4 regions of the Mesobacillus stamsii genome follow, and region 3 is predicted to be linked to each of the others. Evidence: riboswitches for the same ligand, from Rfam matches in the RefSeq annotation. Region 3 holds a riboswitch; each other region holds the start of a gene.
The links. Region 3 has a riboswitch for cobalamin ahead of J2S25_RS07400 (ABC transporter substrate-binding protein). Riboswitches for the same ligand answer to the same signal wherever they lie in the genome.
Positions count from the first base shown of each region.

Region 1: another riboswitch for cobalamin. It lies ahead of metE (5-methyltetrahydropteroyltriglutamate--homocysteine S-methyltransferase); the one in region 3 lies ahead of J2S25_RS07400 (ABC transporter substrate-binding protein).
Region 2: another riboswitch for cobalamin. It lies ahead of J2S25_RS10935 (anaerobic ribonucleoside triphosphate reductase); the one in region 3 lies ahead of J2S25_RS07400 (ABC transporter substrate-binding protein).
Region 4: another riboswitch for cobalamin. It lies ahead of J2S25_RS15755 (FecCD family ABC transporter permease); the one in region 3 lies ahead of J2S25_RS07400 (ABC transporter substrate-binding protein).

Region 1 covers NZ_JAUSUN010000002.1:176,953-182,172, forward strand. The annotation lists gene metE (5-methyltetrahydropteroyltriglutamate--homocysteine S-methyltransferase) at 245-2,572, opposite strand; cobalamin riboswitch at 2,731-2,921, opposite strand; gene J2S25_RS02325 (glycerophosphodiester phosphodiesterase) at 3,255-4,172, opposite strand; gene J2S25_RS02330 (glycerophosphodiester phosphodiesterase) at 4,201-4,953, opposite strand; gene J2S25_RS02335 (ABC transporter substrate-binding protein) at 5,029-5,220, opposite strand, start outside.
Region 2 covers NZ_JAUSUN010000011.1:97,725-102,944, reverse strand. The annotation lists gene J2S25_RS10945 (3-oxoacyl-ACP reductase) at 1-394, shown strand, start outside; gene nrdG (anaerobic ribonucleoside-triphosphate reductase activating protein) at 562-1,056, opposite strand; gene J2S25_RS10935 (anaerobic ribonucleoside triphosphate reductase) at 1,053-2,915, opposite strand; cobalamin riboswitch at 3,121-3,299, opposite strand; gene J2S25_RS10930 (MBL fold metallo-hydrolase) at 3,645-4,769, shown strand; gene J2S25_RS10925 (QueT transporter family protein) at 4,808-5,220, opposite strand, start outside.
Region 3 covers NZ_JAUSUN010000006.1:182,493-187,712, forward strand. The annotation lists gene cobD (threonine-phosphate decarboxylase CobD) at 1-407, opposite strand, end outside; gene cbiB (adenosylcobinamide-phosphate synthase CbiB) at 364-1,347, opposite strand; gene J2S25_RS07395 (adenosylcobinamide amidohydrolase) at 1,344-2,060, opposite strand; gene J2S25_RS07400 (ABC transporter substrate-binding protein) at 2,104-3,078, opposite strand; cobalamin riboswitch at 3,233-3,431, opposite strand; gene J2S25_RS07405 (DUF2515 family protein) at 3,548-4,693, opposite strand; gene shc (squalene--hopene cyclase) at 4,810-5,220, shown strand, end outside.
Region 4 covers NZ_JAUSUN010000024.1:23,774-28,993, reverse strand. The annotation lists gene J2S25_RS15760 (heme ABC transporter ATP-binding protein) at 1-1,414, opposite strand, end outside; gene J2S25_RS15755 (FecCD family ABC transporter permease) at 1,411-2,469, opposite strand; cobalamin riboswitch at 2,598-2,779, opposite strand; gene J2S25_RS15750 (hypothetical protein) at 2,845-3,621, opposite strand; gene J2S25_RS15745 (FtsW/RodA/SpoVE family cell cycle protein) at 3,927-5,114, shown strand.

The DNA.
Region 1 (5,220 bases), on a different contig from region 3:
GAGAGGAATTTATTTATTGAAAAAAGGTATTGTGGATAACATAAAAAAAGACCGATCTCTATAAATAGAGAGACGATCAATTTTTAATAGAATTACATCTTATTTGTTAGTAGATGACTTCAGATTGAGATAGTAGAAGTGCGCTTCCAGCTAACATGGAACAGAATCGACTGTATACGAATTGTATAGTATTCAAAAAAAGTTTTAAGATAGAGTCCCACTTGCATACCATCATCTAAATTGATTACTCTTTTGCATTCACAAAAGCATTTGTTTCTTTGACGGGATACCCAACTGTCTCTCTCGTTTCCTTTGCTGCTTCGATCATGATTTTAAGTGCTTCGATGGTTTCTTCGGTTCCTCTTGTTTTCAGCCCGCAGTCTGGATTGATCCAGAATCGTTTTGGATCGAGGACTTTCAGGGCGCGTGAAATGTTGGTGGACATTTCCTCAATAGTTGGTACTCGTTTACTATGAATATCATAAACACCGAGCCCAATTCCCTTTTCATAGGTGGTATCTTCGAACGATTGGATAAGCTCTCCATGGCTTCGCGACGTTTCGATTGAAATTACATCAGCATCTAAAGCGTTGATGGCATCCATTATTTCCTCAAAATCGGAATAGCACATATGAGTGTGGATCTGGGTTTCATTTTTTACTGTGGAGACTGCCAGCTTAAAGGCGTGAACAGCTGCATTTAAGTAGTTGTCCCATTTTTCTTTTTTTAATGGCAAGCCCTCGCGAAGCGCCGGTTCGTCTACTTGAATCATCTGGATTCCATTCTTTTCGAGAATGTTAATTTCTTCTCTTAATGCAAGCGCGATCTGGTTAGCAACGGTAAACCGGGAAAGATCATCGCGTACAAAGGACCAGTTCAGGATGGTGATCGGACCTGTCAACATGCCTTTTACAGGCTTCGAAGTTAACGATTGGGCATAAACGGACTCTTTCAGCGTCATCGGAGCCAAAAATGCTACATCCCCAAAAATGAGCGGTGGTTTGACGCATCTGGAACCATATGACTGCACCCAGCCAAATTTCGTAAATTGAAAGCCGCCTAATTTCTCGCCAAAATATTCGACCATGTCGGTACGTTCAAATTCTCCATGGACAAAAACATCCAGTCCTAACTTTTCTTGAATTTCAATCCACTTTTTGATTTCAGCTTTGATAAAATCTTCATATTGTTCCGTGGTCAGCTCTTTTTTACGCCATTTTAACCGTTGCTTTCTGATTTCCTGTGTCTGCGGGAAGCTGCCAATGGTGGTTGTCGGCAAAATGGGCAACTGAAAAGCGGACTCCTGCAGTTTGCTGCGGCTTTCAAAAGGAGCTTGGCGCTCGGCGTTCATTGCTTCTAGATTGGCAGTAGCAAGCTGGACTTTTGTATTGTTTCGTTCAGGAGAACCATTCAACGTCTCAATTGCAGCTTTACTGGCTTTGATATCTTTCTCAATTGCTGCTTTTCCCTCTTTTACTCCTTTTGAAAGAAGAGCAACTTCCTGCAGTTTTTCATCTGCAAACGAAAGGGCATTTTTGAGAGTGGGCGTTAATTCAGTTTCATTATTCACAGTTATTGGTACATGCAAGAGGCTTGAAGCTGGCTGAATCATCAACTGTTCACACTTTGCTGCTGCAGCAATTTTTTCAAGAAGGGTGATTCGTTCTTCTATATTTGCTCGCCACACATTTCGCCCATCAATCACACCTGCTGCAAGCATTTTGTCCTGAGGGAAGCCGAACGTATTTAATGCTTTCAAGTTTTGCCCATCATCATGGACAAAATCTAAGCCAATTCCGTGCACAGGAAGACTTGTAATTTCTTCAAAATAATCAAGATGGTCAAAATACGTCTGTAAAATCATTTTTATTTTTGGAGCCGCTTTGGTTAGTGTCTCGTATGTTTCTTTCAACAAATGAATTTCTTCGGCAGATAGGGTAGTGCACAATATCGGTTCATCGATTTGAACCCACTCCACTCCAGCCGCTTCTAATTCACCTAGCATCTGGGCATACAGAGGGGTAAAAAGCTCCACCATATCCTTTAATTCTTGTTGATCGTACCCTTTGGCCAGTTTTACGAACGTCACCGGACCGAGAATAACGGGTTTCCCATTGATCCCGAGTTTTTGTTTTGCTTCTTGATAAAAATGAAGCGGACGATTTTCCACAAATGCTGGATTTCGTTGATTTAACTCAGGGACGATATAATGGTAATTGGTGTTAAACCATTTAGTCATTTCTGATGCAACTGCAGAACGATTTCCTCGGGCAATGTCAAAATAGGTTTCGAGTGGCACTTTGCCTCCTTTGTATTCAAACCGTTCTGGTACAAGGCCAAACATCATTGCGGTATCGAGCACATGATCATACATGCTAAAGTCGCCAACAGGAATTAGATCAATCCCTTGATCCAACTGCTTTTTAAGATGATCCAAACGAAACTCTTGCATTTGCAGCAAAAAAGTTTCTTTTTCCATCTTGCCCGACCAAAAGTGTTCAAGCGCCTTTTTCCATTCACGATGCTCCCCGATCCGCGGGTAACCTAAATTTGTACTAATTACGTTTTTCAATGTGAAACACTCCTCGTTTTGTTTTAAAAAAATAGGTGAAACAACGAAAAAAATCCCTCTTTTTTGGGGAAAAGAGAGATCAATGCGCATCGTTAATTAAAGCTGAGAGAGAATCCCTCTCAACTCTGCGTATTTCACTTGCTCTATACACCCGTAGAGTAAAGTGCGTACAACAGGCAGGTCTCCTGGCTCTGGTTCACCGCTCCTTATCCCTTCCCATTTCTAGCGAAACAGTGGCTTAACGATAAGTCGCTCCCCAATACAGTGGCGGGACCGCGCCGGCTTCTCACCGGTCTTCCCTTTTAACTAAACAGCAAAGCTGCTCAGCACCTGAAGCAAACAGAGATACAGTTCTCGATAAAAAAACAGAAAACTGTAAACAAATATTAAAAATTTTTTAAATTTAATAAAAATACTAGCATGAGAAGAGGCTGGTGTCAAAAGATTACTCTTTGTTCTAATATATAGATGGTGAAAAATTCAAATTGCTGGCATTTCCTCTTTTCCTTCAAAACCTGTCCGAAGTTCGCCCTAGTTCGGACTACTTTTCCCCTTTTCCTGCTAAACCTGTCCGAACTTGGCTCTAGTTCGGACTACTTTTCCTCTTTTTCGCCGAAACCTGTCCGAACTTCGCCCCAGTTCGGACTACTTTTCCTCTTTTCCTGCTAAACCTGTCCGAACTTCACTTAATTAATCCAACTAACTTATCTGGAGTGTTTGTGAATTGGCCGTCGACTCCTTGGGAGAGGAGGGTTGTCATTTCTTTTTGGGTATTGATGGTCCATGGGTGAACGACGAGCTTGTTCTGATGGGCATTTTGGATGAATTGGGGTGTTACCAGCTCTTTGCTTGGTCCGATTCCATAGGCATAATCGGAGATTCGCTTGAATTCTTGGGATGGATCTTTGCCTTTTAGCATTTTTGCTGTGTAGAGTTGAATAAGCTTGACTTGTGGTACGATTGATTTTAGCTTGCGCAGGCTGTCCTCACTGAATGATTCGATAATGAGGTTGGGATCGTCGAGGATTTCGTTGCTTTTTAAAATATTGATCAATTTTTCTTCCATTCCAGGATAGATATTTGGAGCTTTTGTTTCTATATAAAGGCTTACTTTCCCGTCAGCCTGCTGTTTTACAAATTTAATCGCTTCGTCTAATGTTGGTACTGGCTGACCTAGGTAGTCTTTTTGAGCTAGCTTCGGGTTTGCCTGATTGAACCAAGCGCCAGCATCTAAACGCTGGATTTCTTTTAAAGTAAAATCTTTTACTCGCCATGGAGCGCGATGTGGATATATTTGTTTAACGTTCGTAGTTCTAGCGAGTGTTTCATCGTGCATCGCGATTAATTGGCCGTCCTTTGTCATTTGCAAGTCGATCTCTACATAATCTGCTTTCATTTGAATGGCCTGTTTATAGGCTGGCAATGTATGTTCCGGCCCATACGCGGACGCACCGCGATGGGCAATTACCGAAACAGTTACAATAATCGGGGCTTGGTTAACATTGTTTTGCCTTGACGCCAATGCATGAATCGCCCAGGGAACCGCTATCGGTATCAAAAAAACAAGACAAGCAAGACCAGCTAGCATTAGGTTCTTCATGATAAACATCCTTCGTGTTTGTTAAGTGTTAACGCTTATTTCTTATCGCAATCGCTCTTTCGGGAAAATCGGTAATAATCGCTTGGACTTGTACGTCTAACAGTTGGCCAATTTCCGCTGGATCGTTTACCGTCCAAACGCGTATTTTATCATATAATTCCCTTGCACCGATTTGATACTCCTCAGGAGGGGGCAATACCATTTTTTTATGAACATGCAAAGCCTCGAGGTCCAGCATGTTCATATGATCGATTGGAAAAGAAATTTTATTATTGACTAACCAGGCAATATTCGCGTCGGGAGCTACTTTTTTCATTCGCATTAACGACGGCAAATGGAAGGAAGAATACACAACTTTTCGATTGTTGCCATACTTTTTCACGATCGAATGCACTTTTTCTTCTATGCCCTCATAAACCACCGCATACGTTTTTAACTCAATATTTAGCTCCGTAGGATAGGGGGCCATTAACTCCAGTACTTCCTGCAAAGTAGGCACCGTTTCCGAATCCCACTCTTCCTCGTAGTCTGGTAATAGAACAAACCGACTTCCCGCACTAACTTGTTTTATTTCGGATAATGTCTGATCTTTAATCCAGCCTGTTCCATTTGTCGTCCGGTCTAGTGTTTCATCATGGATGACGACCACTTCTCCATCTAGTGTCAAGTGGACATCTAATTCGATTCCTTCCACACCTTGGTCGATTGCTTTTTTAAAACTAAGCAAGGTATTTTCAGGGTAGCTGCCTTTTGCTCCGCGATGGCCATAAATCTTCGTCATGTGATCACCTTTTCCTTTTATGATAAAAAAGAAAAAGCATGGCTGCCCACACCTTTTCCTTTTTCCAATGATCGGTTAGTTTCCTCTTGCTTTGTTCGCCTGTTGGATAGCATCGTTAAACTGCTGTACAGCTGTTTTATAGGTGCTATCTACGTTTTCACCATTATATACCGTTTCAAGTGCTGACTCAATAATTTTACGGCCTTCAGGAAGCATGTCCATTAATGCACCTTGAGTGGCATAGGATGGTTTTGTTGATTGCAATTG
Region 2 (5,220 bases), on a different contig from region 3:
CAACATATGTCAATCAGCAATGCCTTTTATGAAAGAACAAATGTCTGGAAGACTAATCAATATTGTCAGTAATTTAATCGATTTCCCTGTCATTCCGTATCATGACTATACTACTGCTAAGATGGCACTATTAGGCTTTACCCGATCATTAGCAGCTGACCTTGGCTCTTTCGGGATTACTGTGAATGCAGTTTCTCCTGGGCTTACTTACCCAACGGATTCTAGCGTGGAAACAACGGAAGATGTTCGCGAATCAATTATTCAGCTGACGCCAATGAGACGTTTGGCAACTCCTGACGACATTGCTAACGCCGTTGTTTTTCTTGCTTCTGAAGGTTCGTCGTTTATAACCGGACAATGTTTAAACATAGATGGTGGATTAGTGATGAGGTAGCTCTAACAAATCACTAGCCGCTAGCATAAATAAGCTTGCGGCTTAAATTTTTTCGTGTTCCTTTTGTTGTATAATTCGCTTTTCATTCAAAGGGGTAGTCTACCATTTTCTGAAAATATGGAACCCACCCTTTAAATCCCAATAGATGGATAAGGTTTAAAAGTTCTTTAGTTGTATTGGCCGTCTTTCCAAAGAATCGTAGTACCATCCTCTAAACTTCTTTGTACATCGATAATTCGTTGATTGGACGAACCTCTGAATAAGATGCGTAAGTCCTTTTTTGCTACTTCAAACCGCCCATCAACAATTACATCAAGATAAGGTAATATCTCTTTTTTAGTCTCAGGCAACTCTTCAAATATATAACCAGTATATAACCATATATTCTTGTTTGTTTGCGCTTTTATTTCCTTAACTAGCCTCAACGTATCCTCATATTGAAAAGTAAGACTATCTCCACCACTTATTGTTACATCTGAGATAGTATTTTCTTCGATAATGTCTATTAATTCATTTATACGGAACTGCATCCCATGGTTTACATTCCAAGAGGAGGGATTATGACATCCCTCACAATAATGTATACAACCTGAGACATAAATGACAGTACGAATACCGTTTCCATTATCTGTTGAATCAGTGTCGATTTTCATAATTCTCATTTCTGATACCCATGTTTTACTCTGTTTTTTTCTTCATTCCATTTTGAACTGTTCCATTTGTCCATGCTTCCTACCAAGTATCCAGTTATTCTTCTTATGCGTTCAATGTTATGTTCCTCGTAATTATTACACTTAGGGCACTCATTATAAATTACACCATTGAACCCGCATTGAAGGCAGCGATCAACTGGTACATTAAAACTGCCATAACCAATCCCATTTTCTTTCATAGCAACAACATAAGTTTCTAGAGCATCAATATTCTTTGAAGCATCTTCAGTTAATTCAATATATGTAATGTGACCGGCGTTTGTTAAAGCATGATAAGGTGCTTCCTTCTTAATTTTATTGATTGCATTAATCCTATACTCAACTGGAACATGATTACTATTCGTAAACCATTCCTTGTCTGTTACTCCTTTTATGATCCCATGCTTTTTGCGAGCAAGTCTTAAAGCTTTGCCTGCATAGGATTCAGCAGGTGTTGCTAGCAAGGTATAATTTAATTTTGTCATCTCTGTAAAATGGTCCATCTTTTCCTTCATAAAAGAAACAATTTTTAACCCTAGTTCCTGAGCATCATCGCTTTCCCCATGATGTTTCCCTGTCAGGGCAACTAATGCCTCAGCTAAACCAACATACCCAACGGACAATGTACCTTGACGAAGAACCTCTTTTAGAGAGGCATCTTTATTTAGTTTTTCTGAATCCCTCCAAATGCCTTGACCATATAAGAATTTGAAATTTACAGGTGTCTTGTTCGATTGATATAAGAATCTTTCAAATAATTGTTGACTTGCTAAGTCCACATAATGCTCTAGCTTCTTGAAAAATTCTTCTAAGCCATCACTTTCTAACGCAATTAAGGGCAGGTTAATAGAAGTGAACGATAGGTTTCCTCTGCCCACCGGAGTGGACTTACCATTCACATTGGCTAATACTCTTGTTCTACAACCCATTGTTGCAATATGAGTTTCAGGGTCGTCTTCTTTATAGTAGGGTAAATTAAAAGGAGCATCCACAAATACATAATTTGGAAAAAGTCGTTTTGCTGTTGTTTGAAGTGACAATCTGAATAGATCGTAATTGGCATCACCTTGATTAAGATTAATACCATCTTTTACTTTAAAAATTTGAATTGGGAAAATCGGTGTTTCGCCACTCCCTAATCCTTTTTGAGTAGCAAGGAGCATATTCCTAACAAGCATTCTACCCTCCCTTGAAGTATCTAACCCATAATTAATACTAATAAAAGGGACTTGCCCACCACCCCGACTATGCATGGAATTACTATTATGAATAAACGCTTCACAAGCCTGATAAACCTCTCGATCTGTTAGTTCCCATGCTTTTTCTTCAATGTCACAGCCGGCTTGAACGTCTTCTAATAATTGAACATTTTTCTTGTACGTCTTATATACATAAGGGGCTAAATCAAAATCGAAGTTACTCATAGCTTGACCACCGTGTTGTTGATTTTGATTAGATTGAAAAATAATAGAGACTAATGCCATGGCAGAAACAATGCTTTTTGGTTCGCGCATATGTCCATGACCAGTATCAAAGCCATTTTTTAATACTTTTCCTAATGCGATTTGAACGCATGTTGTTGTTCCAGTTACATAATAATCCAAGTCATGAATATGTATATAACCATCCTCATAAGCTAGTTTTACTTCTTTAGATAATATATGTTCAATTGCGTAAAACTTTGCACTAGTAGAGGCAAAGAGTCCCATCATTCCCATAGGGCTTTTGCCATCGACATTTGCGTTTTCTTGTATTAAGTCTTGATTCTTACTGCCTGTAATTTCCTTGAATACTTCTAATAGATTTAAAGGGTTTTGCTTTGTTTCCATTCTTTTTCTCCTCCTAAATAACTATTATCACTTATACTTGATTTTTTCTAAATATTATCGAATTTTTAAATCGTAAAGTTTCATGTAACCCCTTCTTTCCTTAATATAAAAAAGCTGCCTATTCAGTAATAGGCAGCATAAAATGGAAACGTTCAGAATTTAAGAAAGTGAATCGTCTCCATTTCTTACTCCCCGAAGAAATGTTTAAATTTGTTTTATATAGGCAGGTCTCCTGGCTTAGCTTCATTCTCCGATTCCCTTCCCATGCGATTGCATAGTGGCATTGAATCATCGTCAGCTTTACAGTTGCGGGGACAGCGTCGGAATTGCACCTAACTTCCCTATTAAACTACATATAGTAGTACCTATATATAACTAAACACCATATATTGTTGTAGAGAAATCAAGTTTATCATTTTTCTAATAAAAAGTAAATCTATCATATACTCAGAAAATAATTCAAGGATTTACGGAGGTAACGTCAAATCTTTTGAGAGGAAAACAACTTTTAATCAAACGTTTTCGAGTTGGCAAACGGGGAAAGATGTTTCAAAAGTATTATCATCGTTATAAAGTGGAAAAGGGAGTAAGCTGTTTAGATTTCCTTATCAATAAAATTATGGAATAATAAAGGAATAAGGGAAGGACAGGTTCTACGGTGATATTGAAATCGAGAAAAAACTTTTTTGTCTCCTTCATAATTCAAGAAATAGGGTGCTATATAAAAACATGATCATCTATATACTATTTATTTTTATCGGGATTATTGGACTTGGGTATGCGGTTGTGAAGATTCATCCGACTTTTGGCGGAAAGCAGTCAAAAGAGAAGATGGAATTATTCGCACAGTCTCCGCAATATCAAAAGGGGAAATTCATTAATCTGAACAGAAACGAGTGGGATACGAGTTTTGGGTCGATGCTTTCCATGATAAGGGAATTTTTAAAAAGTAAGGTCGAAAGAAAACCTCGGACTCCCCTTTCGATCGTACCCTATTCTCCAGGAATAGATCGTTCTAATTCAGCAAGAGTTACCTGGTTTGGTCACTCGGCTTTCATGCTTGAGGTAGAGGGGAAAACGATTCTGTTTGATCCAATGTTTGGGAAAGCGCCAACACCGTTTCCAATCAAAAACCAGCGGTACAGCAGAAAGCTTCCTTTCAAAATCGAGGATCTGCCAGCAATCGATGCTGTGGTACTGTCGCATGACCATTATGATCATCTTGATTATGGTTCAATCATGAATATGAAAGAAAAGGTAAAACAGTTCATCACTCCTCTCGGTGTTGGAAGCCATTTGGCAAGATGGGGAATTCCAGAAGAGAAGATCAGTGAACACGATTGGTGGAATGAATATACTTTCGAAGGCCTTAAGCTCGCGTGCACCCCGGCTCGCCATTTTTCTGGCCGCGGACTTGCCGACCGTAACTCAACGCTTTGGTGTTCTTGGGTCATCATTGCCCGGGATACAAAAATATATTTCAGTGGCGATGGCGGTTATGGTTCGCATTTTAAAGAGATTGGCGAGAAATATGGCCCGTTTGACCTGACGCTGATGGAATGCGGCCAATATGACGTACGCTGGGCAGATATTCATATGCTTCCTGAAGAAACGGTACAGGCACATCAGGATGTGAAAGGAAAGCTTCTTCTTCCGGTACATTGGGGGGCATTTACTCTGTCGCTCCATGCCTGGCATGATCCAATTGAACGGGCAGTCCGGGCTGCAGAGGAATCTGGAGTCGAGATTGCGACTCCGAGAATTGGGGAAACCGTCATCGTAGGTGAAGACCAGTTTCCGGACCTTGCCTGGTGGAGGACAGAATCCTATAGAGTTTTTAATGATGAAACGTAATAAAAACCGCATGGATTAAATCCGTGCGGTTTCTTTCCTTATATCAACTTCTCGAGATTTACTCGTTTATGGATTGCGAGCATTACGGGAATACCGATAGCCATTACGATAAATTCACCCGCGGCTGTTGTTAGCCATGTGAACCAGAACGGCAGCTGGAATGCGAGATTCAATTCAATCGCAATCAGGAACATCGTGAAGGTGAATAACACTGTGTTTACAATCATTCGCCCGATAATACTTTTAATGTATTTAGCGGATAAGATCGTAACCAATAAAGAAATTACTGACTGGCCAACTCCAAACACAAGGTCATAGGCGACCATCGGGGAAAAGAGCAGGTTTGTTAAAAACACGCCTAATACAATCCCAAAGAAATACTTTTTGTTAAAAACAATCAGGTGGTTGAACATTTCCGAAATTCGAAATTGTACATTGGTAAAACCGAATG
Region 3 (5,220 bases):
TTGTCCTCGATCCAGGCCCCGTCAGCTGGCAGCTGGTGATACTCAATTTGGCAGCCATTCCCCCTGCATGCTTCTTCGTATTCTGAAAAAGCAGGCTGGACAATCACCACCTGTTTCCCTGCAAGCATCCGGCCAATCAGGGAAATAATTTCAGCGGCTCCATTTCCGAGAAGCACCTGATTTTCCTGCAATCCTTCGCGATCGGCTAGCTTTCTTTTTAAAAATGTCCCGTTTGGGTCGGGATACTCATGAACCGATTCTAGGAGTTCGCCCCAATTTTCTTTTACCAAAGGAGGTGGTCCCAGTGGATTTATATTGGCGCTGAAATCCAGCTTTTCCTTTGGAATGGTCAGGTTCATTTCTTCATATAAATAATGTGGATTGGCACCATGAGATGGCCACTTCAAAGACAATTCCCCCAAGCCACAGCACTGCTAAAAAGAGCGGAACAGTCGCTGTTACAATTTTGTTTGCTGCTACCATATGATTTTTCTCAAGAGGGACAAGTTCTTCGCCCATCGTGGCGCGTTTCGATACGATCCCTTTATAATAATTGATGCCTCCAAGCTGGATCCCCATGATCGCAGCCACAGCGGCCTCTCCCCAACCGCTGTTCGGACTTGGGTGCTTTCTGGCGTCGCGCCTAACCATTTTCCAGGCAGACATTCTAGTAGTGTACATCGGGCGGTTCATTATGATCATACAAAGAGAAGTTAACCGGCTTGGTAGCCAGTTCACCAAATCATCCAGTTTTGCCGATGCCCAGCCAAATTCAAGATACTTCTCGTTTTTATAACCAACCATCGAATCACAAGTATTGATTGCCCGGTATATAAGCGCAAACGGGGCTCCTCCAATGGCCGCCCAGAAAAGCGGAGCAGTAATGCCATCGCTCGTGTTTTCAGCAACCGTTTCAACGGCCGCTCGGACTATTTCTGGCTCATCAAGCCGTTCTGTATCGCGGCCAACAATCCAAGAAAGCTTTTCTCTTGCCTCTTCAAGATTGTTAGTAACAAGTGGATCATAAACCGATAGACTAGCTTCCTTGAGACTTTTTTGGGCAATCGCGGTAGAAATCAGCATCGCTTCCATGAAAATGCCCGCTGCTGGATGGATGTAGTAAAAAATGGAAGTAACCAAGATGGCAATGCCCCCTACAATCAGCAGAACAACGATCACCATTGCCGTGCCTTTTGCCTTTTTGCCGCTGCCCCTATTCATTATGCGGTCCAATTTGTAAATAAGTGTGCCCATCCATTTCACCGGATGCGGCCAGTCCGGCGGATCCCCCACAAACCAATCAAGGAGGACAGCAAATGTTACGGCGATAAGATGATGGACGATCACTTCTTCCCCCTTTTCTGGCTGCTCCTAATTGCTTCGACTGTACATTCATAGACACCTTTGCCAATGATTTGTCCAAGAGGAGTTATCGTGCCGGCATATTCCAGCTTTTGCCCACGCTGGGAAGAGGCGATGAGAATGCTGTCAGTTGAAGTACCTGTTGCCACGGTCCCTGACAAGGAGTCCCTTATCTCCAAATCATGCAGCGCCTTTGTTTTTGCTTCTGTTGCTGTGATAATACTTTGGATGAACGCTTCTTCGGTCAGTTCACCGCTTATGTAAATCCAGGTATTGATCGTTCCAGGTGATGAGTCATTGGAATAATACTCCCTGCTTCTCGAGGCATCCACCGCATTTCCCACACCTGCTGTTATAACGAAAAACACTGAAAACCCTTCTTCTTGATATTGCTTATAACATACATCTTCTGTCCTCACGGCAGTCATCATCCCCACCGTTTCCTTCGGCTCTATTCCCTGTTTCTTCAAATATTGGCTCATTTCTTCCCGATGGTCCCTGCAATTATAATCCTTGTTCACATGGCGGTTCACGAAGCTGCTGTACCAGCCCGTTCCCGCGCCAACAACTCCCGAAGAAATAGTTCTTAATGGAATAGGAGATTTCAAGACAATGAAATCTCCTGTCACTTCAAGATGGCTTGAGCCTATTTCCACTGCTGCTGCCTCGTCTGAGCCATTTGTAGGAAGCAATACCATTTCTGGCACAGCCTCCTTTAAATGTGAAAAAGGGCTCAACTTTTTAGTTAAAAACATCTGGGTAAACCGCTTTTGCAAGCTCTTCTAACCCTTCTGTCAGTCTCGGCCCTGTTCGCGTCACCTTGTCTGAATGTACATCAACTACGCGATTTTCTTTGACCGCGGTAATATTCTCCCAGCCTTTGCGGCTTGTTACATTTTTAACTGGCTCAGGTGTATAGTAACCGTGGGTGGTAATAATCACATCTGGATTTCTTTTTATAATTGTCTCTGAATCCAGCTTAGGCCATCCCTCTTCGGTAACGGTATTCTCTGCATTTATGATCTGCAGCATTTCATCAATGAATGTATTTTTCCCAGCTGCATAAACCTCCGGCGCCGGAGATACTTCTACAAATACTGACTTGCGATCTTCCTCTTTTATTGCTTGTGCTTTTGTTTGAATCTCTTCCGTTTTATTCTTCATGTCCGCAATCATCGCATCCGCTTTTTCCTTTTGGCCGGATGCTGTTCCCAGCATGCTGATCGATTCATATACTTGATCGAAAGTTGTCGCATCATTCACGACAAGTACGGTAATGCCCGCATCTCTAAGCTGCTGCAATCCAGCTTCCGATGTATGGGCACTTGAAGCATGGGCAAGAACCAAATCAGGCTTCAAAGAAATGATTTTCTCGACATTAAACTCCATGCCGCCAACTTTCTCTTTCTCCGCCACTTGTTCAGGGAAATTATCAAAATCAGAAACTCCAACAATCTGTTCCTCCAGACCCAACCCGTATGCAATTTCTGTATTGCTTGGAATCAGGGAAACAATTTTTTCCGGTTTTGATTCTATTGTTACATCTTGTCCTGTTCCGTCTGTGATCACTACAGGGAAAGTCACTTCTGCCTGCGGGGCTGTTTCTGCAGTGTTTGTGTTTTCTTGTTTCGTCTTATCCGCATTGTCGCTGCCACATCCAGCTAGCGACCCAATCAACAGCAATAAAGCAAATAGGAACGCGTTCCACTTTTTCATCCTTCATTCCTCCAAATTATCTTTTAAAGTACCAATTTTTTTTAAAAAACCGTCTATAAACCTAAAAAAACACCCCCATTATTCCATGGAGATGTTTGTGCCGGTTTGTCTATTAAGACAGAATCGTTCTCAAACACCTCCTATCCTCGTAGGTTGTGAAGCAAAGAATCTGGCAGGTCTCCTGGCTTCTGGTCATTGCAAATCAAGCGCCTTCCCATACAAAAAGTACAGTGGCAACATGCTTGAAGCTCCCAGTTACAGTGGCGGGACCGCGTTGGAATTTCACCAACCTTCCCTATTAAGTCTCTAAACTAGAAATGCGTTTAGAAAACACCAAATCTTTATGTATTTAATTTTCCGTTGGTATATATTATACACAATTTTTGTCGAAAAAAGTGTCAATTTGAGACGAAATGACTAAAAGTTTTTTCCCAGCGAATGAATCCTACTAATCTCACCCAGACTCTTCTCATAAGCTTTGTTCATCTTCCCGCAAAAGAATCGCTTCCTTCGTCATAACCGCCAGTTCTATTTTTTCAATGGTTTTGCAGTAATGATGAAAAATATCTCCATCACAATGATCCTTTCTTTGAAAATAATCCAGTACACGCCAATCCTCAAACCAATCCCCGTTCTCTGCCTCTTCTTGAGGAATATTCGGCCAGGCGTATTTTAAAGACGGGCTGTACAGCCGCTCGGCACCTTTCCTTAACTCGCAATTTTTGACGCGCCGCTTATAAAGGGAGCGAGGAAAAGATTCGTTTACATCATTAAATACATCTGGCCAATAATCTTTTCGCGAGCCCGTGTGTGGGTGCTCATCGGCCCATTTCAAAACTCCTGACAAAATCTTTTCCTGCTGAAAAAGCAGCGAATACAATTTTTTTCCGAATAAAATTCTCTCGTGAAGCGAAGTGAAATACCGTAAGGCTGCGCCAGCAAGGGATGCTTTCTCCGTGTCATTCCCAGCTGCATAAGGAAAAATAGTGTTATTAAGGTTCAAGAAATCATACATTTTAAAGCTGACCGTTCCTGTAACGATTTTTTGATAATGCTGATTTTGAATCAATCTTTTTTCCAAGTAGTTTTGTTCATTAATCACCATTGCAATCGCTAAGCTAGTTTTGTCGCCACTATTCCAAAAATAATCCCACATCGTCTCCATAAAGGTAGAAATACCAAAATAGCGCAAAAGGTAAAACATTTCTTTCTTGACCTTGACACTCAAGTCATAAATCAAAAATTGGGGAAATACATCCTGAAAAATCAACCAACTACCTCGTTCCAAAAATGCAAAAAAATCTTCCTGCTCTCGTTCAGGCAAAAGCTTTGTTAACAGCTCCCCTTTTAAATCGGTCATATTCCATCCAACGTTACGGGAAACCATATGTCCAAGCAATGCCCAGTGTATTTCAGGATGCTGATGGTAAAAATCAAAGTACGCTTGCGTCCGCGTGCTATTGTTTTGGTTGAGTTGTCTCGTCTGTTCTTTTATCACTTGGATTCTACTTTTATCTTTTTGTGATAAACAGGGGAGTTCCCCAGAAGTCTTCTTGTTTGCCTTGTTCTTTAAGTCTTTTTTAATATCTGAGAAAGAGTTCAGCAAAAACGGCATCATCCTTCATATGAATTCATTTTTAGTGGATCAGTTATTCCTATCAAAGGAATGCATATTCATTTTGCACAAGGAATATGAATACAAAGATGAATATTTGGGAGAGGACGGATTAAATGAATCATCGGGTAAATAAGGAAATGAATAGAATCGTGAAGCAGTTAATCCGGGACCAATCAAAGGATGGTGCCTGGCGTTATCCATTTGAGACCGGGATCGCAACGGATTGCAGTATGATTATCTTATTACGGACATTAGAGATAGAGGATGAAGCGTTCATAAAAGAGTTGGTGGAAAGGATAGCTGGAGAACAACAGGAGGATGGGTCATGGAAGCTGTTTCATGATCAGAAAAACGGAAATCTGACATCCACTGTGGAAGCTTACTATGCCCTTCTTTATTCTGGGTATCGAGATCGAAAAGACAAGGATATTCAAGCAGCCAGGCGATTTATTTTAGCCAATGGAGGGGCTGGGGAAGTCCACCAGTTTTTGAAAATCATGTTGGCGCTAACAGGACAGTGTGAA
Region 4 (5,220 bases), on a different contig from region 3:
GATAGTTCAAAATCGCTTGTTTAGTGCAGGAATAAATCCCGTCACTGATGAGCTTGCCTAGTGGCGAAGCGGTTCCAGCATAGGCAATTAGCTCTCCTTGCTGCGTAGCTGCGATACAGATGCTGTCGGTTGAAATACCAGCTGACTGGCCAGCATCGCTAGTACTGCTTCCTTGCAGCTCCTGTATTACCCTTATTTTCGCCTCAGCTGCAGTCATTGCGCTCTGGATGAACGCTTCTTCCGAGATTCGGCCATTAATGAACAGCCATGTATTGATATTTCTTGGACTCTCCCGATGCGTATTACCTGCAGAGACCATAATGAAGATAGAAACTTCCCCGTTCTTAAAAAAACGGTGTGCGACGGATTCCGCAGGAACAGCCGTCATCATCGCAACCGTCTCGCTCGGCAGGAAACCATTCGCCTGCAGAAACTCAGCCATTTCTGCTTTATGGTCACTGCAATCATAATCCATCGGAACCACCCGGTGGACGAAGGAATTATGCCAGCCAATCCCGGCACCCGTAATTCCAGAAGACATTGTCCTCAATTTCGCCGGTGTCTTTAGTGCAATCCGGTCTGATCCAATGTCAAGATACGATGCGTCTATTTGGAAATTGGCTGCTTGATTGCCGTCTGATTTAGGAACGAGCAGCAGCTGTGGCCGGGCAATTTCAGGATGCGGATGATTTTTGACCTTTGTCTTGTAAACAGCCTTGATTCGCTCTTCTTTTAAAACCTCAGCAGGAGTATCAACAATCAGTACCTCGCCATTTTCCATTAGCAGTAGCCTGTCGCAGTAAAGCGAGGCTAGATTCAAGTCATGAAAAATCGAGACCACCGTCAACTCCTCTTCTGCCGCCCATTTTTTTAGCAAATCCAACAGCTCTTTTTGAAAGCTAAGATCCAGATGGTTCGTCGGCTCATCAAGCAGCAGAATCCTCGGCTGCTGCGCCAGTGCCTGCGCAAGATAGACTCGTTGCCTTTCACCCCCGGACAGTTCAACAATTGATTTTTCCTGCAGATGGGTGATCCCTGTCTGTTCCATCACTTTGAGAACAATCTGCTCATCTTCCTCACTCCAGCTGTGGAACCAGCCTTTCTGGTGCGCATAACGGCCAAGCGAAACGGTTTCTTTCACACGATATGGGAACGCCTGGTCGGAATGCTGCGGCAGGACCGCCATCATCCTCGCCAGCTGCTTCGGTGAATACTGAGTCAACGGCCGGCTATCCAGCTCGATGGCACCTTTTCTGAATTCCAATGCACCGCTGATCATTTTTAACAGCGTCGTTTTCCCGCTTCCGTTCGGACCAAGAATTCCGAAAAGCTCCCCGTGGCCAACCTGAAAGGAGATGCCCTTCAGCACCTCGCCGCCTGCGTATCCGCCAGTTAAGCCATTCACAGTAATCATCGTCCAGCACTTCTTTCTCTGCGATTTCTCATTAAAATCAACGCAAAAACCGGAGCACCGATTAATGCTGTAATCACACCAATTGGCAATTCTGATGGAGCAATAATCGTCCGCGAGATTAGATCGGCTAGAATCAGAAATCCCCCGCCAATCAGCACCGATAATGGCAGTAAATGGCGATGGTCAGGGCCCCAGATAGTCCTTGTTAAATGGGGAATAACCAGGCCGACAAAGCCGATCGTTCCTGACACTGCAACAGCCGAACCGGTCAAAAGTGAACCGGACAGCAAAATCAACAGCTTGCGGCGCTCGACGTTGACACCGAGATGCTGTGCCCGCTCTTCTCCAAAGGACATCGCATTTAACTCCCTCGTATTTGCCAACAATATCACCAGTCCAATAAGGAAGAAAGGAAAAATGATTTTTATATATTCCCAGCCACGCATCGAGACGCTGCCAAGCAGCCAGCCAATAATTTGCCGCAGCTCCTCGCCAGATAGGGCAATCATCAATGAAATGAATGATCCAAGAAAGGAACTTAAAATGATTCCAGTTAATATAATTGTCTCCACCCTAAGCAGTCTGTCGACTTTTCGGGCAAAAAATAGCACAAACAACACAGTGGCAAATGCGAACAGAATGCTAAGCATCGGCAGGGTGAATGCTCCAACCATAGGCAGTGACACGCCAAAAAAAAGCGTTGCAACTGCTCCAATGGAGGCACCCGAAGAAATTCCAAGCGTATACGGGTCGGCAAGAGGGTTTCGCAGCAGACCCTGAAATGCAGAGCCGGCGATTGCAAGTGACGCACCAACTAGGCCTGCCAGCAAAACACGCGGCAGCCTAATTTCCATGACAATACTAGCATGCATTGGATCGATCCCCTGTCCCTGTAACCGGAAAATATCTGTAAAAATGATTTCTATAATAGTAGAGACAGGAATGGCTACCGTTCCAATTGCGATCCCCAGCAGCATCGAGCTGATCAAGAATGCCATCGCAAATACATAGGCTATTCCTTTATTATGTAAAATGATCCGGGTAAATGGCCTCATTTGCTCCCCCCATTTTTTCGAAAAATAACAAAAAGACATCTCCATCTGAAGCGGAGATGTCCGAGTAAGCAAATGTTTTTACAAAAAAGACATAAAGCTTGTCGACACCTCCCTATCCTCGTAGGTTGGCTTGGTACAATGGACAGGCAGGTCTCCTGGCTTATGGTCAATGCTCGCTGTGCCTTCCCATACATTTGTACAGTGGCATTTCTCAGCTTGCTCCCATTTACAGTGGCGGGACCGCGTTGGATTTTCACCAACCTTCCCTATTAAGTCTCGTTAAAAAGACACCTGTTCATTTCAATATGCAATGATCCATTCCAACTCATTATACACGATCTTCCAACAATCGCGGCAAAAATTTTGTTGTTCTACTTATTGTGCAAGCAAGCTCCATTCCTTTAACTTTTTATCAAAAACAATTCTGCCGTCCGGTTGGCTGCGACTTGCTTCTTTGTATTCATCATGCATGTCATCCATGTCGGCAAAATCTCCGATAATCCAGATTGGTATTTCCATCCTGTTGCGGTTCTGTTGCATCTGTTTCAGCGAAAGCACAGCCCCTTCCTTCAAAGCAGGGATCAACGCTTTAAGAATTTCTTTGCTTACTGATGGATAAGACTTTTTTTTGCGGATTCCAAGCAGCATTTTTTCCGGCTTCATTTCTCCGAGTTTGCTTGATAGAACATCGCCAAGCATGCGGTAAAAGTCATTGAAATTGCGATAATAGATCTTGTTGAACCAGCCATCTTCATTGGACAAATAAACAAACCGATTATTAAGCTGATTGTAAAATGGCAGCTTCAAATGATGCTTGATATGTCCAAGATAAAGGAGTTCGGCTATTTCTTGGGCGGTCAGCACGTTCAGCGCTTCCACTTCCTCAAAATCAATCCAGCAAAAGTCACCGAATGCATGTACATTCGCTTGTGCCAGCTTTTCAGCATTGTCACCAGGTACATATTCAAATAAAGTATGACTGTTAAATTCGCCATCCTCATAGCGATGCTTCAACAGCAACAGATGGGCAAATGGATCTTGTAACGACTTGAAAAATTCATGAAATTCGATTCCATGCGAAAGCACATAATGGTCCCGTTCGTTCATGTGGAGATATAGTAAATCCCTGCTATAAGGATGGTTCCTTTTCAACTGCAAAACCTCCTGGAGAATTCTAAGCTTCAGAACGACAGCTTCTTCCATTCTAACAAAAACGCAGGGAAATATCTTTCTTCCGAGTCATAAATATTATCCACTCCACCTATAAAAAGAATCCCCTTGTTACAGAAACCAAACCCTCCCATCATTCGTCTAATCCATATCTGAGTCGATTCCCGAGTCAGGGGTTGTGAGCGTTAGCGTTGTCTGTTAACATAAAATGGTAGGAACTTTGCCTTTAGGGAAAACGAAACCAGATAGTCGATTATTAGGAAAACGAATGGAACCGGGTGGAGCGAATGGATACAACGACTAAAAAATATGATCGTTTTGATTGGACACTGACACTGCTCCTATTGCTGTTTTTTCTAACCAGCTGCCTTGCGATTTATAGCGCTCAGAAAACCGGGCAATATATTGGGCAGAACTTTTTAAGTAGGCAAATATTCTGGTATATCGTTGGTTCAGGAATCATTGCAGTAGTCATGATGTTTGACAGTGAACAATACCGTAAACTCTCCTGGTATTTATATGGATTCGGGATTTTTCTGCTCATCTTCCTATTTTTCGCCCCTGCCAGCATTGCTGAAGAAAGAAACGGGGCAAAAAGCTGGTTTTTCATCGAACCACTTGGATCATTCCAGCCATCTGAATTCATGAAAGTCTTTTTGATTCTAGCCTTGAGCAGTGCCATCTATGCCCATCATCAAAACCATCCTAGCAGGACCCTCCAAACTGATTTCCTGCTGTTCGTCAAACTTGGAGTCATTACCGCCTTGCCGCTGGGACTGATTTTAATGCAGCCTGATCTCGGAACATCTCTTGTAATCATAGCGATTTTTACTGGAATCATCCTCGTCTCAGGCATCACCTGGGCTATCATCCTGCCTCTCTATGGAAGCGGAGCCGCAATAGGAGCCAGCATTCTTTATCTCGTCATTTGGAAGCCGGAAATTCTGAAAGAATATCTCGGAGTAAAAACGTATCAATTTGGCCGCATCTATGCCTGGCTTGATCCGGAGAGCTACCCGGAATACGGTTACCATCTGTTGAAATCCCTTAGTGCGATTGGCTCTGGCATGCTGACAGGAAAAGGAATCAATGGCAGTGAAGTCTATATTCCCGAAAGCCATACGGACTTTATTTTCAGCGTCATTGGTGAAGAATTTGGCTTTATCGGCGGCAGTTTTGTTATCAGCCTTTATTTCCTGCTCATCTACCACCTGACCAAAACAGCACTGGATACGAATGACCCTTTTAACATTTATATTAGTACAGGGGTTATCAGCATGATTGCCTTCCATGTCTTTCAAAATATCGGAATGACCATTCAGCTGCTGCCGATTACGGGGATCCCGTTGCCTTTCATCAGTTATGGCGGAAGTTCGTTGATGGGCAATATGATGGCAATGGGGCTGATCTATGGGATAAGGTTCCATCATAAAACCTATATGTTTGCTTCAAAAGACAGAAGTTTCGGTCTGTAATTTGATGGGATCATAAACAAAAAAAGGCTGAGCAACTCAGCTTTTTTTCATGGAATGATGGCGGATCGCTTGTCAGGCCTTACCATATGGCTTCAGTGCTTCTTCT